2 regions of the Arthrobacter sp. S2(2024) genome follow, and region 2 is predicted to be linked to the other one. Evidence: predicted binding sites of a transcription regulator. Region 2 holds the regulator's gene; the other holds the start of a gene.

Region 1 (7,896 bases), on a different contig from region 2:
CGTATTCCAGAATTCGTCCAGTTCCTTTTCGCCCTGCTCGTTGAGCGAATAGACCTTGCGCGGCGGGCCCTTCTCGGACGGCCGTTTCTCGACGTCGACAAGGCCTTTTTGCTCGATCCTGACGAGCAGCGCATACACGGTGCCCTCGGCGATCTCGGTGAAGCCCTGGCCTCGGAGCAGCGTCGTGATTTCGTACCCGTACGCGGGATTCCCGGTCAGGAGGGCGAGAACGATGCCCTCGAGGGTCCCTTTGAGCATCTCCGTCATTTGCCTGCCCATCGGACACCTCCTTTCACTACTCAGTGTTACTAGCTACTGGTACATAGTACCGCTAAGTAGTGGAAGCGCAAGCCCCTTCGGAAACCGCACCGAAGTGCACTCAGGGCTGCTGGAACGCGCCGTCCCTCAAGAGGGCCACGGCGGTCCCGGCGTCAAGTTCGGCGGCAATCTCGACGTCGTCCGCGTGCCCTGTACCGATCAACTCCCGGCCGCTGGAGCAATCCCGCAACGCGTGATGTAGCCGCGGCTCGACGGCGTTGAAAACAGCCATCGCCGCATCAGCCTCCGGCGAGAAACCTTCCCTGCCGTCTTCCGGCGTGAAGCCGCCCCGCCCGGCGGCAGTGAGTCCGGCAATGAAGGCGCCGGCCCCGATCTGATCTTCCAGGGCGGGCCGGAGGGAGCCGCCTGGCCACAGTTCACCGGCCGCGATCACCGTCACCACTAAATCCGGAGGGAGTTCGGCGGCCACCCACTCGGCGGTGGCGGCTGCGTTCCGCAGAGACACGGCCGCGATGAGCGGGACTTCCTGGGCGAGCTCATAAGCGATCGAAGAGCCGTTGGGCGATGGCAGCACGACGCGGCTCAACGACCGCGCGTCCCGCAGGCTCGACGGCGAGAGGCTCAATCCGCCTCCACCCCGCGGACCAGCCAGCTGGGCGTCCTGGTGGGCGGCGAAGTCCTCGGCCCCGGCGTCCTTCCACGCGTAGGGGAACACGATGGCACCGCGGTCGACGGCGACGCTGACGCATGTGGTGAAGGTGAGGACGTCAACCACGACGGCGAGGTCCGCTCCGGACGCAACCGCACGGGCGCCGTCGAGCCCCCATTCAAACCTCACGGTGAACGGAAGCTGCCGGTGCACCGTCCCTGGCGCGCTCATGACAGTTCGGCCTCCAGGTTGCGGCGGGCGGCATCCAGCCACAGGCTCCGCGCGCGTTCGCTGTGGAAGAGTGGATCCAAGGCGAGCAGATGGCGGACGACGGCGGCCCGGCCGGCAGCGAAGTCGGCATCGCTGACGTGGGCGTAGTCCTCGCGGACAGCAGCAAGGTAGCGGGCGTAAGCCGTTGGTTCCGCGCCGAGGATGGAGAGATCGGCGTCGCACAAGAGGGCGCCGAGTCGGTCTCCCGGTTCGGGGCTGTGGGTGGAGGTCAGCCTGACCAGCCGGGCAACTTCGTGGATCGTCGGTTCCGGGAGTCCCGCAAGAGCCAGGCGGTCTTCGGCCAGCCGGGCCGATTGCTCTTCGTCCTGCCCTGCGATTCCCTCGTAGACGGCGTCATGGAACCAGGCGGCCAACGTCACTGAGCGCGCGGGCGGCCCGGGTTCGGTGAGGAGATCCAAGGCTTCCAGGACCGCCAGCAAATGCGTGCGGCTGTGGTATTTCCGATGGTCCTCGCCCCAGCGTTCGAGGAGCTCAAAACCCAGCTCCTCATGTCCTGGAAGAGCCGAATTCCAGCGCTCCAGCAAGGGTACGGTGAGCGCCTTGCTGCGTTGGCGGGCGGGGATCCGCAAACCGCTCGCGATCAGTTTCCGCACAAGAATGCGCGCCTCCACGGGGATGGCGCCTGCGGACAGGAGGTCCTGGTAGCGGCGTTCCGGGACGTCGTAGTGGTCGCCATCGAAGGCACGCCCGGGAATTCCCGCGGCCCCGGCGAAGGCGTGCAACTCCTCGAGCGAGGTGTCCGAGACGAGGTGGGAAAACACGGTCCCGTGCGCGGGCCACAGCGGCGGATCAACGTAGACGGCCATGGCCCGCGCCAGAGAACTAGGAGTTTTTCCGGGTGGCTACCGCAGAGAGAGCGGTTAAACCCTTTTCGAAGTCGCCGCCCACCATCTTCTCCATGTTCATGAACAAAGCGAAGATTTTGCCGAGGCCTTTGTTCTCACCGGTCATGGTCCAGGTGACGCGGGTGCCGTCCCCTTCGGGCACGAACGTGAACCCTGTGGGATTGACTGCCTTCATCGGCTTGGTGAACTCGAGGCGGATGTCGATCCTGCCGGGCTCCTCCGAGCCGACGATTTCCATGGTTCCGGTGCCGGCCTTGTTGTTGCCGCTCCAGGCATACTTTGCTCCGACGCCGGATTCGTTGCCGGAATAGCTCCGGTTCAGCTTGGGGTCCACGGCTTCCCACGGAGACCACTTGGTCCACTCGTGGAAGTTGTTGACGAAGGGGAAGACGTCGGCGGGTGCGGCGGGGATCAGCGCATTGCGAGTGACTGTGAAGGGTGCCATGTGCATATCGTACGGCGCTTTGCCGGGATCGTGGGCGCGGGCCGAGTGCTGCGTTCCGGCACGCGGCGCGCGGCCCGGACCCACGATTTCGACGGCGGGTGCTGCCTTACATGCCCGGGACGTCGAGCGCTTCGTAGACGGTGATCGAGGCTTCGGGGGCCATGAGGAAATGCGGGTGGCCTTCGAGGAGCTTTAGCGCTCCGTCCATGTCTTCGGCTTGGAGGACGCTGTAACCGCCCACGCCGGTCTCTGCATCGGATACTCCAGAGTTCCCAACCACTTTGCCGCCACCGAGGGGTGTGCCAAGATCGGCAAGCCCAGCGCCAGCCTTCGCGGCCCAGTCCATCCACAGCTTCATGCCTTCGGCTGCTGCCTCAGGGGAGCTGTCAGCCATCATCGATTCCGCCGATTGTGGTGCATTGTAGAGAACTACGAACTTCTTCATTGCGTGTCCTTTTTCTCATGCGCGCCCCGGGGGGTGTTCCACCCGGTCACGCCTGATCCTAGGGCCAGGGAACGCAAACAGCGAGGGACTTTTCACCGTAAGCGGGGAAGGCTATGGACAGCAGTTTCGCCGTCGGCAAACATGGAGCAGGAGGGACGCTTCGCCAAAGTTGAGCATAGTAGACTCAACTTTGAGAAATAGTCATCTTTCCCGAGAGGAGCTCTTCCATGGACGTCAAATTCACCACCAAGAGCCAGGAGGCTCTTTCCGCGGCGGCCATGAACGCCTCCACCGCCGGAAATCCGCAGCTGGAGCCAGCCCACTTGCTCAAAGCCCTCATGGATCAACGCGAGGGCGTCGCGGTGGCGCTTTTGCGCGCCACTGGAGCGGACCCGGATGCCGTGAGCGTCCAGGCGAGTTCGGCCATCAAGGCCCTGCCGTCGTCGTCGGGCAGTTCAGTGCAGCAAGCGCAGCTTTCCCGCCCTTCGATGCAGGCCATCCAGGCCGCCCAGAACGAGGCCGAGAAACTCGGCGATTCCTTCGTGTCCACTGAGCACCTCCTCTTGGGGCTCTCTGCCGGTAGCGAAGCCGTGGGGAAGCTATTGCGCGACGCCGGCGCCTCCCACGAAGCGCTCCTCGCCGCCTTGCCGGGTGTCCGCGGTGACCGGAAAGTCACTTCGCAAGACCCGGAAAACACCTTCCAGGCGCTTGAGAAATACGGCACGGACCTCACCGCCATCGCGCGCTCCGGCAAGCTGGATCCCGTGATCGGGCGGGACAGCGAAATTCGCCGAGTGGTCCAGGTCCTGAGCCGCCGCACCAAGAACAACCCCGTGCTGATCGGCGAACCCGGCGTCGGCAAGACCGCCGTCGTCGAAGGCCTCGCCCAGCGCATGGTGGCAGGTGACGTCCCGGAAAGCCTGCGGGGCAAGACCCTCATCGCGCTGGACCTCGCATCCATGGTGGCCGGCGCGAAGTACCGCGGCGAATTCGAGGAACGGCTCAAGGCCGTGCTGGAGGAGATCAAGAACTCCAACGGGCAGATCGTTACATTCATCGACGAAATCCACACTGTGGTGGGCGCCGGTGCCACCGGTGAAAGCGCCATGGACGCAGGGAACATGCTCAAGCCCATGCTGGCCCGCGGCGAGCTGCGGCTCATCGGCGCCACCACCCTGGACGAGTACCGCGAGAACGTCGAGAAGGACCCTGCCTTGGAACGCCGCTTCCAGCAGGTCTACGTGGGCGAGCCAAGCGTGGAGGACACCATCGGCATCCTCCGCGGCCTCAAGGAACGCTACGAGGCCCACCACAAGGTAGCCATCGCGGACTCCGCCCTGGTAGCCGCCGCCACGCTCTCCAACCGCTACATCTCGGGCCGTCAATTGCCGGACAAGGCCATCGACCTCGTGGATGAGGCGGCGTCCCGGCTACGCATGGAAATCGACTCGGCTCCCGAGGAAATCGACCAGCTCCGCCGTGCCGTGGACCGTCTCACCATGGAGGAATTGGCACTCGAGCGCGAGACGGATGCGGCCTCCATCGAACGCCTCGCCGCGCTCCGCGCGGACAAAGCGGACAAGAAGGAAGCCTTGGGTGCGCTGAACGCCCGCTGGGAAGCCGAGAAGGCCGGGCTCAACCGCGTGGGCGACCTCAAGGCAAAGATCGACGAATTGCGGTCCGCCGCCGAAAAGTTCCAGCGCGAGGGCGACCTTGAAGCTGCCTCGCGCATTCTCTACGGCGAACTGCCCGCGTTGGAGCGCGAGCTCAGCGCAGCAGCCGAGGAAGAATCCGCCCGGGAAGCGCGCGGTGAAGCGAAGGCCGCCCTGATGGTCGCGGACGAAGTCACGGCGGACGATATCGCGGAGGTTATTTCGGCCTGGACGGGCATCCCCGCCGGCCGCATGCTCCAGGGGGAATCCCAGAAGCTGCTGCACATGGAAGAGGAGATCGGAAAGCGGCTGATCGGTCAGTCCAAGGCCGTGGCCGCCGTCTCCGACGCCGTCCGCCGCGCCCGCGCGGGCATCAGCGACCCCAACCGCCCCACGGGTTCGTTCCTGTTCCTGGGCCCCACCGGCGTCGGTAAAACCGAGCTCGCCAAGGCACTCGCCGACTTCCTGTTCGACGACGAACGCGCCATGGTGCGGATCGACATGTCCGAGTACGGCGAGAAACACTCCGTGGCCCGGCTGGTCGGTGCCCCTCCCGGATACGTGGGCTACGAGGAAGGCGGCCAGCTCACCGAAGCGGTCCGCCGTCGCCCGTACTCCGTGATCTTGCTCGACGAGGTGGAGAAGGCCCACCCGGAAGTGTTCGACATCCTCCTTCAAGTGCTCGACGACGGCCGCCTCACCGACGGGCAGGGCCGCACCGTGGACTTCCGGAACACCATCCTGGTGTTGACCTCCAACTCGGGTAGCCAGTTCCTAGTAGATCCAACGCTGGACTCCACGGCGAAGCGGAATGCGGTCATGGCCGTGGTCAACGCCTCCTTCAAGCCGGAATTCCTCAACCGGCTCGACGAGATTGTGCTGTTCGATCCGCTCAGCGTCGACGAGCTCGCCAGGATCGTCGAATTGCACGTGGACGAGCTGACCAAGCGGCTGCACGACCGCCGGCTCACCCTTGAGGTCAGTGACGGCGCCCGTGCCTGGCTCGCGATGTCCGGTTACGATCCCGCCTACGGCGCCCGTCCGCTGCGAAGGCTGGTTCAACGCGAGATCGGTGACCGCCTGGCCAAGGAAATCCTTGCCGGACAGATCGCGGACGGCGACACGGTACTGGTGGACACCGCGGCCGACGTCGACGAACTCACCATCGAGGGTCTCGAGGCTTTGACGGGTCCCGACGGCGGTGCTCCGGCGGGTAGCGGCCTGACGGTGAGGCGGAAGGAATAGCTACTTCTGCAGCACGGATTCCTTGAGCGTGTTTCCCGAGTTCACCACGATGAAGCAGTCCACGCGGCGGTCGCCGTTGTCCCAGCTCGTGGCACTCGGGTACACGTTCTGCTGCAGGAGCGCGTACTTCGTGGATGCCTCGTTGAGCACCAGATCACGGCAGATTTCGCGGCCTTTGTCACGCAAGGCAGTGGCGCCGGGGAAGGTGTCGTCAGCCTTGTACCGGAAGATGGCGCCCAGCTGGGCCGAATGGTCGGTGGTGCAGTCCACCACCTTGGACTTGATGGCGTTGGAGTCGAAATCGGCGAAGCAATCTCCCAGCTGGTAGTCCTTTGCCTCCACATCCGCCGGGAGGGGGCCGCGGCTGGTGGACGTGGCCGGCGCGGGGATGGGCGCGGCCGCCGGGCGGTTGGCCAGTGCCCCGACGAGGACCCAGATCACTACGCCGATGAGGATCAGCACGGCCAGCACGATGCCGCCAATGATGAGCCGATACCGCGTTATGGCGTCCAAAGCAGTCCGCAGGGACGAGCCTTTCTCGGAGGGAGCAGGGCCCTCGGGCCCGGTTTCGCCAGGCATGCCGGCGTCGGGGTACGTGCCCGAAGTCCCGGAATACCAGGTCCCGGAACCAGGGTCTACCGGCGACTCATTGTCGCCCGTACCGTTGTTGCCCTGGATCATGTTGTCCTGGCCCATGTCTGAGTTCGCGCCTTTCATGCCTGCCGCCCCATATTAGGGCGACTCTACCCAAGTTTTTCATGCCAATGAATGGAGATACTGCCAGGTGGAACTGTGACGGCGCTTTCGCGAAGCAAGTGGCAAGCAGTTGCTCCAGAAAGCATGTAATCTAGACATACGACAAATTGACCAAACATTCCGGGGCCTCACCGATCGCCAAGGTGACCACCTCCGGTCCAAGTACAAAAGGGGGTCACGCCATGGGGCGCGGCCGTCAAAAGGCAAAAGCTACCAAGCAGGCTCGGGACATCAAGTACTACTCCCCGAACACTGACTATTCGGCCCTTCAGCGCGAGCTGACTGGGCCATCAAGTCGTGCGACGAGCCGATTCGCGGATGATCCGCCGGAGCCGGACTACTCGGCTTACGAGGACAAGTACGCACAGGACTTGGAAGACGATGACGACGAGGTAGACACCCGCCGTATCGGATAGCTGTAGCAACAATCAGGTGCCTTTCGGCATCGAGTTGCGTACCGCCGTCGTACACGAGGTCGTTTGGCATCCCCGGATGCCTCCCAAAACGATAGAGCCCGTAGGGCGCGCCATGATTGGCGTGCGCTACGGGCCTTTTTCGTGCCCTCTAGCCGGTCAGTCCTTCTCGTGGCACAGATCCAGCAGGGGGATCAGTGTTTCGAGGTCGTTGGCGCGCGCTGCGGCCAGGATCTTCCGGTGGGCGTCCGCCACGCGCTCAAGCTTGGCGTCGTCCAAGGGGTACGAGCGGCTGATGAGCCGTTGAACCGGGTTGTCCCAGACGGATTCGAGGGTTTTCAGCAAGAATCCGTTGGGCGCAGGCGCCGCCAAGCCCAAATGGAACGCCCGCGTGGCGGTGAACAGTTCCTCCGGGTCGGCGCTTGCCGCACCCTCGGCGATAAGCAGCTCCAGCCTCGCAAGCTGAAGGTTGGTGTATTTTGCCCCACACTGCCTGATGGCCATGATCTCGAGGGCCTTGCGTACTTCGTAGACTTCCTCGACGGCTGATCGGGTCAGCGTCGTCGCGAAATACCCCGAGCCCGGGACCAAAGTGGCGAGTCCTTCGTGGACCAAGCGGTTCAGGGCGTCGCGGACCGGCGTCCGGGACACGCCGTATTCTTCGGCCAGCTGTTCCTGGACCAGGGGAGCGCCAGGCTCGACCACTCCGTTGACGATCTCATTGCTGATCCTGTCGTAGACGTGCTCGCTCAGCGGCCTCATCCCCTTGGCAGCTTGCGTGGCCATTCGCCTCATCCCCTTTTTCGTATCAAAACTCGTTCAATCCTACGTGCTTTACATCACAGGATTCACTGTATACAGTGAATCCAATTCTAC
Region 2 (7,896 bases):
TCCACCCGTTCGGTGGCCTCCTCCGGATCCGCCATGTCGCGTTCGGCAGCCTCTGCCGGGCGCCGCTGGGCCTTGCGGTAGTTGTCGATGATGACGTTGCGGGCAGTGCGGAACAAATAGCTGCGCAGGCTGCCGGTGATCTGCGGGGCGTGCTGCCACACGCGAAGGATGGTTTCCTGGACTACGTCCTCAGCCAAGTGCGCGTCCGGCGTGCAGCTCAGCACGAAGCGGCGCAGGGCCGTGCCGTGGTCGCGGTAAATCGCGGCCACTACATCCTCGTCGAGCGGCATCGGCGCCTCCTTGGTGCTCGGCTTCCCCTTCTCCTGCGATACGACGTGCCCGCCACGAAAAAGGTTCAAGCCCCCTGAACCATTCTTCACCCGACGGCGTCGTACGGGTTAGCTTCCGGCACGTCCACGGCCGGTCGACCCGAAGGAGCAAACCATGAAGAAGCAACTCGGCACCGGGCTCGGCATCCTTGCTCTGGCCATCGCCCTCACTGGCTGTGGAGGAAGCCCCGGCGCGTCGTCATCTTCGAGCGCCACCAGTCCCAGCCCCGCGGCGTCGAGTTCAAGCGCTCCGGCGTCGAGCACTCCTGCTGGCGCGGCGGAACTGAAGACGGCGTCGTCGAGCGTCGGCGAGAGAGTGGTCGCGGCGAACGGCAAGAGCGTCTACGTCTTCGCGAAGGACGTCAAGGATTCCGGCAAGAGCGCCTGCACCGGCGGCTGTGCCACCAACTGGCCGGCAGTGACAACGACGTCGGCCAAACCGGCGGTTGACGGGGTGAGCGGAACCATCGGCACCATCCCCACGGCAGACGGCAAGATGCAGATCACCATCAACGGGATGCCTATCTACTTCTACTCCAAGGATGAAGACTCCAGTGACACCTACGGACAAGGCGTGGGTGGCGTGTGGTTCATGGTCAGCCCGTCCGGTTCCATGTTGACCCCTAGCAGCACCCCGAGCAGCACCCCAAGCAGCAGCACACCAAGCGGGAGCAGCATGGGCTACTGAAACCCTCGCTCACGTTTGCACCCCAAACGGCAAACGCCCGCTCAGATCTTTCCGGACCGGCCGGAAGATCTGAGCGGGCGTTTGTCCAAAAGGCCTCAAAGGTGAGCGGGCGTCCGCCCCAGATGCCCTAAAAGTGAGCGGGCGTCTTAGGCGTCTTCGAACGCTTCAGCGTCCTCGAACTCCACCGCGGCGATGATTTCCTTCGTCTCGGGGTGGATCATGAAGGCTTCGTCGTCCTCTTCGATCATGATGTAGTTGCCGTGGTCCGTGGCAAAGTGCCAGGCGAGGATCGTCTCGCCGTCGTGCTCGTAGTTGGGATCGCCCATGGTGATCTTCTCCAGCCGGTAGCCGGCAACATCGCACAGTTCGCGGATGATGAGCTCGAATTCGGGGGCGTTCTCGAGTTCGGCTTCGGCCGCCTCGGCCTGACGCTCTTCGAGGTTCGGGATGAGGGCTACACGCTCGGCGATGTGTGCCTCGAGCTGCTCCTCGTCGAGGTAGAGCACACCGTCCTGGCTGCGGAGCCACGCTGCGTTGAGTTCGATGATGTCTTCGGTCTCCAGGAGGGATTCGAATTCGCCGTCGAGGGCCTCGAGCTCGGCAACGGCTTCCGGTGCCACCTCGGACTCGTCAAGGTCGCCGTCCAGGTAGGCCTCGGCGTCCTCCTCGGACAGCGCGTCGAAAGCTGCGGCGGTGCGGTTGAACAGCTCGAGGTGGCCCTTGGCGCCCATTCCTTCAAGGCCTTCGCGGACAAACGCATCCACCTCTTCGCGCTCCGGGACCGTGAAGACGTACTGGGCGAAACCGCCCGCAAGTGCCTGTGTCAGGTAGTAGTCCACAAAGTAGCTGCGCAGGGCGTTGGTAGCGATTTCCTCATGGTTGAGGAGCTCCTCGTACATCTCGTTGACCACGGTGACGTTCGCGTCCACAACGTCTGCGTTGTCGGCCTCGATGCTGTCCTTCGTCAGAATGACGGGGTTCTCATTGCTGGTCATGGGATTTCCTCACTGCTGGGAAGCTTGTGCTGCTCCGGACCCTTTCAACGTACGCGGGGGCGGTTGTCGGGCAAGCTAGGCAGAGGTGAACGTCCGGCAAAGTTTCAGGGCTGCTGCGTGGGCCCTAGGATTCATAGATAGCCTCCTGCCGAAAGTAGCCTTAACGAATGCCTTCCCACTCAGACGATTCCTGGGAACTGGCGATTCAGACACCCGCCATTAACGACCGCTCCCTCGCGGCCGGCCTCGCCTATGCCATGGGAAGCCGGGTCAGCGGCATCACCTTCGACTCCGCCACGGGCCTGATGATGGGCAAGGTCAGGGGCAGCGGCCCGTCACCGTATTCGACGTCGGCCAAGCTGGTCCGCAAGCCCGGAGGCTGGAGCTGCACCGTGGGCGTGTGCAGTTGCCCCGTCCGCAAGGACTGCAAACACGTGGCCGCCCTTCTCTTCGCCGCGGAAGACCATCCCGCAGTGCGGGCACAGCTGCTCAGCGCGCCCGCGTTCGGACAGACGGCCCAAACAGGGGGAATCGTGCAGCGGCCGGCCTGGGAACAGGCGCTCAGCAAGCTCATCGCCACCCCGGGGACCGCACCGCAAGGCCAGGGCCTCCCCTTGGCACTGGCCTTCGAAGTGGAAGAACCGGCCCCGCACTTCTCCTACACAGGCCGGCGCGATCCTCTCCGCAGCGTGCGCCAGCTCAAGGCCCGCCCAGTGATGATGGGAGCCAAGGGCAAGTGGATCCGGGGCGACGTCTCCTGGACCAACCTGAACTACCTCGGCTACAAGCGCGAGTTCAACGAAGCCCATATCGACTGGATGCAGAACTTCCTCGCCGCGCATTCCACCGCGGACTACCGGCAGCTCACTTCCAGCATGTGGATGCTGCTCAACGAATTCGCCGGCAAGAACCTGTGGAGCCTGCTCGCCGAAGCCTCGAAGGTCGGGGTTTCGCTCATCCACTCCGGCGGGACCGAGCCGGTCCGCATTGCCGCGGAGCCCGCCGTCGTCGGGCTTGACCTTAGCCGGCCCGACGACGGACTGCAGCTGTCGCCGTCGGTGACCTTGGGCGGGGACGCCCTTGATCCGGCGGCCTTGGGCTTGATCGGCCGCCCGGCGCATGGATTGTTCTTCACGGGTCCCGGCGAGGGGCACTTGCCCGGCGTTTCGGCCCCCGCTAACCTCATCACGCTGGCCCCTTTGGAGGGCGGCGAGTCGCAGGAACTCCTCGATTTCGTCATGGGCGCGTCCCGGCTCCAGATCCCGGCGAAGGACGAAGAACGATTCCTCACGGCGTTCTATCCGAAGCTCAAGCAGTCCACGCGGGTCACGGCAGCGGACCATTCCGTCGAGTTGCCGGTCCTCGCCGTGCCCACGCTGTCCTTGCTGGCGAACTACGGCTCCGACCACCGCGTGCGGCTGCACTGGGAATGGCACTATAAAGCCGGCAAGCTCGTGACTGCCCAACCCCTCTGGCGGCACCCTGACGACCACGGCTATCGCGACGACGCCGAAGAAGCCCGGATCCTGGAGACCCTGGGCCGGCCTTGGGAGGTGGTTGCCGCGCTGGGCGAATCGTCGAGCGGCGGATGGGGGGCTCCACGCCTCGCGGCCTCGGTGGCGCTGGATGGGCTGGACACCCTGGCCTTCACCGAGGAGGTGCTGCCCCGGCTCCGCGAGCTGCCCGACGTCGTCGTGGACACCTCCGGCGAGATCGCCGACTACCGCGAGGCCACCGAGGCTCCCGTCGTCTCCATTTCGACCAAGGCAACCGACAGCCGCGACTGGTTCGATCTTGGCATCGTCATCACGCTCGAGGGCGAACCCGTGTCCTTCGCGGCCGTGTTTTCCGCCCTCGCGGCCGGCCAGAGCCGGATGTTGCTGCCGAGCGGCGCCTACTTCTCGCTGGACCTGCCCGAACTGCACCAACTCCGCGCGCTGATCGACGAGGCCAGGTCCTTGCAGGACAACCCGGACCGGCACGGCACCCTGCAGATCAGCCGTTTCCAGGCCGGGCTCTGGGATGAGCTCGCGCAATTGGGGATCGTCGACGAGCAGGCGGCAGCATGGCGGGAGGCCGTGGGCGGATTGCTCGACGACGGCGTGACCGGGCTGCCGCTGCCGGGCTCGCTCGACGCCGAGCTGCGCTCGTACCAGTTGGAGGGATTCAACTGGCTGAGTTTCCTCTACCGCCACAGCCTGGGTGGCGTCCTGGCCGACGACATGGGCCTCGGCAAGACAGTGCAGGCGATTGCCTTGATGTGCGCGGCGAAGGAGCAGGCTGAGTCCGGCGCCGGAGGCACCGCGGGCGGCAGCGCCCCCTTCTTGGTGGTGGCGCCCACCAGCGTCGTGGGTAACTGGGCCGCGGAAGTGCAGCGCTTCGCCCCCGGTTTGAGCATAAAGACCGTGGGAGAGACCTTCGCCAAGAGCGGCGCGGATCCGCAGGAATCCATGGCGGGCATCGACGTCGTCATCACCTCGTACGCGCTGTTCCGGATCGACTACGAAGCCTACGCCGCCAAGGAATGGGCCGGACTGATGCTCGATGAAGCCCAGTTCGTCAAGAACCACCAGTCCAAGGCCTACCAGTGCGCCCGGAAACTCCCGGCATCCTTCAAGCTGGCCATCACGGGAACCCCGCTTGAGAACAACCTCATGGAGTTCTGGGCGCTGACCTCGATCGTCGCACCGGGACTTTTCTCCAGCCCGCGCCGCTTCGCGGAGTACTACCAAAAGCCCGTCGAAAAGAACGGCGACAAGGCCCAGCTCGCCAAGCTCCGCCGTCGGGTCCGTCCCCTGATGATGCGCCGCACCAAAGAGCAAGTCATCAAGGACCTGCCGCCCAAGCAGGAACAGGTGCTCGAAGTGGTGCTCAACCCGCGGCACCAGAAGGTGTACCAGACCCACTTGCAGCGGGAGCGTCAGAAGATCCTTGGGCTCATCGACGATGTCAATAAGAACCGCTTCACCATTTTCCAGTCGCTCACCCTGCTGAGGCAGCTGAGCCTGGACGTCTCCCTGGTGGACGAGTCCTTGTCAGCCGTGCGCTCGTCCAAGTTGGATGTGCTGTTCGAACAGCTGGAGGACATCGTCGCCGAGGGGCACCGGGCGCTCATCTTCAGCCAGTTCACGGGGTTCCTGGGCAAGGTCCGGGAGCGGCTCGACGCGGAGGCCATCGAGTATTGCTACCTCGACGGCAGCACCCGGAACCGGGCCGACGTCGTGAGCGAATTCAAGAACGGCGCAGCACCCGTGTTCCTCATTTCCTTGAAGGCCGGCGGGTTCGGCCTGAACCTGACCGAGGCCGACTACGTGTTCCTGCTGGACCCGTGGTGGAACCCCGCCTCGGAAGCGCAGGCCGTGGACCGAACCCACAGGATCGGGCAAGCGAGGAACGTCATGGTCTACCGCCTGGTGGCCAAGGACACCATCGAGGAAAAGGTCATGGCGCTCAAGACCAAGAAGTCGCAGCTGTTCGCGGATGTCATGGAAGGCGACGCCCTGGCCGGTGGCGCGCTGACGGCGGAGGACCTGGCCGGGCTATTTGCGGAGTAGGTTCGCCCTGAAGCAACTGCTTCTAGGTGGCCTAGGCTGGACCGCATGGCTATTATCCATCGAGCAACCCTGAGTCCCAGCAAACTTGAGCTCATCGAAAAGTACTTGCCCGTCCAGCCGTGGTTCACCAAGGACGGCTCCGCGCCGCCCGAGCTGCTCGGTGCGTACCGCTTCGATGATCCGGACGGCGAAGTCGGCCTCGAAACCCACTTGGTCTCCCACGGCGGCAAGGTCTACCAGGTTCCCCTGAGCTACCGGGGTTCGGAATTGCCCGGTGCGGAGCACTCGCTGCTCGGCACCATGGAACACTCCGTGTTGGGCACGAGGTGGGTGTACGACGCCTGCACCGATCCCGTCTACGTCGCTGCCCTGGCCACCGCCATCCTCACTGGGCAGCGGGAAGCCGAACAGTTCGTGGACATGGACGGCGTGCTGGAGCCAAGGGCGAGTTCCGTCGAGGCCAAGGGCAGTGGAACCCCCGGCAGCGAAGTCCCCGCTCTGAGTCCCGCAGCGCCGATCACCGAAGGCGGCGTTACCAGCATCGACGCCGGTGAACTCACCGTCCAGGTGAACCGCGTCCTGGATCTGGGGATCCAGGATTCGCAAGATTCGGCTGCCCTTCGGGGCACGTGGGCCGGGCAGGAGGCGCCGGTGCTACTGGCGTCCCTCTCGCGGCCCTAGAGGACTACTCCCCCGGTCGCGGTCTCCACACCACAACTGCCTGGGACCGCGCCCGGGGGCGCTGCCCGCGGGCCAGGCTGACGACGTCGCCAGCTGCTCCCGCAGCAAAAACGCGGGCCTCCATGGGGCTCCGCCGCCGCTGCAGTTCCTCGCTCAACTCGGCCACGCGGAATTGCAGCGCGACCACCTGGTTTTCGAGCTCAAGGATGCGCTTGATGCCCTCAAGGGACACGCCTTCGTGGGAGAGCCGCTGGACCTCGCGCAAGCGGTCGATGTCGCGTTGGGAGTAACGCCGGGACTTGCCCGGCGCACGGCTCGGCGACACGATGCCGAGCCGGTCGTACTGGCGCAGGGTCTGCGGGTGCATGTCAGCCAGTTCGGCCGCGACGGAGATGACGAAGATCGGCTGGTTGATGTCGATGCCCATGCCTACGTCCCCTCCCATGTCTTCTGCCGCTACAAGCGGGCCTTGGCGGCCAGGTCGTGGCGAGGATCGGCGTCGGCCGTAGCCGCGGCGAACGCCTTGACAGCTTCCTCGGCCTGTTTGTTGAGGTTCTGCGGGACGGAGACGTCGATCGTCACCAGCAGGTCTCCGGTGCCCTTCGAGGTCTTGACGCCTCGGCCTTTGACCCGGAGCGTCCGCCCGGAAGGCGTGCCGGCCGGGACGCGGACGGTGACAGTGTCGCCGTCAAGCGTCGGCACGTGGATGTTGGAACCCAAGGCCGCCTCGGCGAAGGTGACCGGCACGTGGATCCGGATGTTGTCGCCGTCGCGATTGAAGAAATCGTGGGGCTTGACGTTCACCGTGATGATGAGGTCCCCGTTTCCGGCTGCGCCTGGGTTGCCCTTGCCACGCTGGCGGACCTTCTGGCCGTCCCTGATGCCCGCGGGAATCTTCACGTCGATGACGTTGCCGTTGCTTTCGCGGAGGCTCACCGTGGTGCCATGAATGGAGCCTGCAAAGGAAATCGAGGTGGACGCCGTGCGGTCGCTGCCCTTTTGCGGGGCCCGCTGGAAACCGGTCTGTCCACCGCCGAAGCCACCGCCGAAGAGGTCAGCGAACTCGGGCGGGATGCCCCCGGCACCGGCAGGCTGGCGTCCGCCGCCGAAAAGCCCGCCGAACAGGTCCTCGAAGCCGCCATTGGCCGGGCCGCCGCGAGCTGCGCCCGGGGCGAAGCGTGCCCCGCCCATGGCGCGAATGGCATCGTACTGCTGGCGCTCCTCGGCATCCGAGAGCACCGAATAGGCCTCCGAGATGTCCTTGAACTTCTTCTCCGCAGCAGCATCCCCGGAATTGGTATCCGGATGGTACTTCCGCGCAAGCTTGCGGTACGCCTTCTTGATGTCAGCGTCAGAGGCGTCCTTGGCGACACCAAGGATGGCGTAAAAATCCTTCTCAACCCAGTCCTGGCTGGCCAAGGGCGTTTCCTTTCGATCTGTTCTTGCCGAGCTCTCCGCGATACATGGGCCCCCGCCCCTCCGCCGGGTGGCCAAGGATCTTCGATCCTCAGCCACCCGGCTCCGATAGGCCCGATGCCACTCCCGGGGCCCATGTATCGCTGCGAGCTTGTGGTCAACTCACCTTAGGCGAGAAAACCGCTTGAGCCGTAGCGGATGAGGGGGCCCGGGAGTGGCATCGGGCCTGCCGG

What was found. Region 2 encodes HspR, which represses chaperone genes until heat shock. Its sites were predicted from a motif close to AAGTTGAGTCNNNNNGACTCAACTT; they were not measured.
Region 1: clpB (ATP-dependent chaperone ClpB) is a predicted target of HspR. The motif match lies at 3,121-3,145, and genes of this name have one in related genera.

Annotation. Positions count from the first base shown of each region.
Region 1 covers NZ_JAYKZI010000007.1:26,395-34,290, forward strand. Annotated here, with positions in the region: gene VLA65_RS14670 (PadR family transcriptional regulator) at 1-279, opposite strand, end outside; gene VLA65_RS14675 (2-phosphosulfolactate phosphatase) at 380-1,159, opposite strand; gene VLA65_RS14680 (DUF4031 domain-containing protein) at 1,156-2,025, opposite strand; gene VLA65_RS14685 (SRPBCC family protein) at 2,042-2,509, opposite strand; gene VLA65_RS14690 (hypothetical protein) at 2,616-2,954, opposite strand; gene clpB (ATP-dependent chaperone ClpB) at 3,182-5,851, shown strand; gene VLA65_RS14700 (septum formation family protein) at 5,852-6,568, opposite strand; gene VLA65_RS14705 (DUF3073 domain-containing protein) at 6,790-7,023, shown strand; gene VLA65_RS14710 (GntR family transcriptional regulator) at 7,180-7,806, opposite strand.
Region 2 covers NZ_JAYKZI010000012.1:2,239-10,134, forward strand. Annotated here, with positions in the region: gene VLA65_RS17875 (sigma-70 family RNA polymerase sigma factor) at 1-290, opposite strand, end outside; gene VLA65_RS17880 (COG4315 family predicted lipoprotein) at 445-1,017, shown strand; gene VLA65_RS17885 (DMP19 family protein) at 1,164-2,012, opposite strand; gene VLA65_RS17890 (DEAD/DEAH box helicase) at 2,180-5,566, shown strand; gene VLA65_RS17895 (CG0192-related protein) at 5,612-6,247, shown strand; gene VLA65_RS17900 (heat shock protein transcriptional repressor HspR) at 6,252-6,674, opposite strand; gene VLA65_RS17905 (DnaJ C-terminal domain-containing protein) at 6,704-7,666, opposite strand.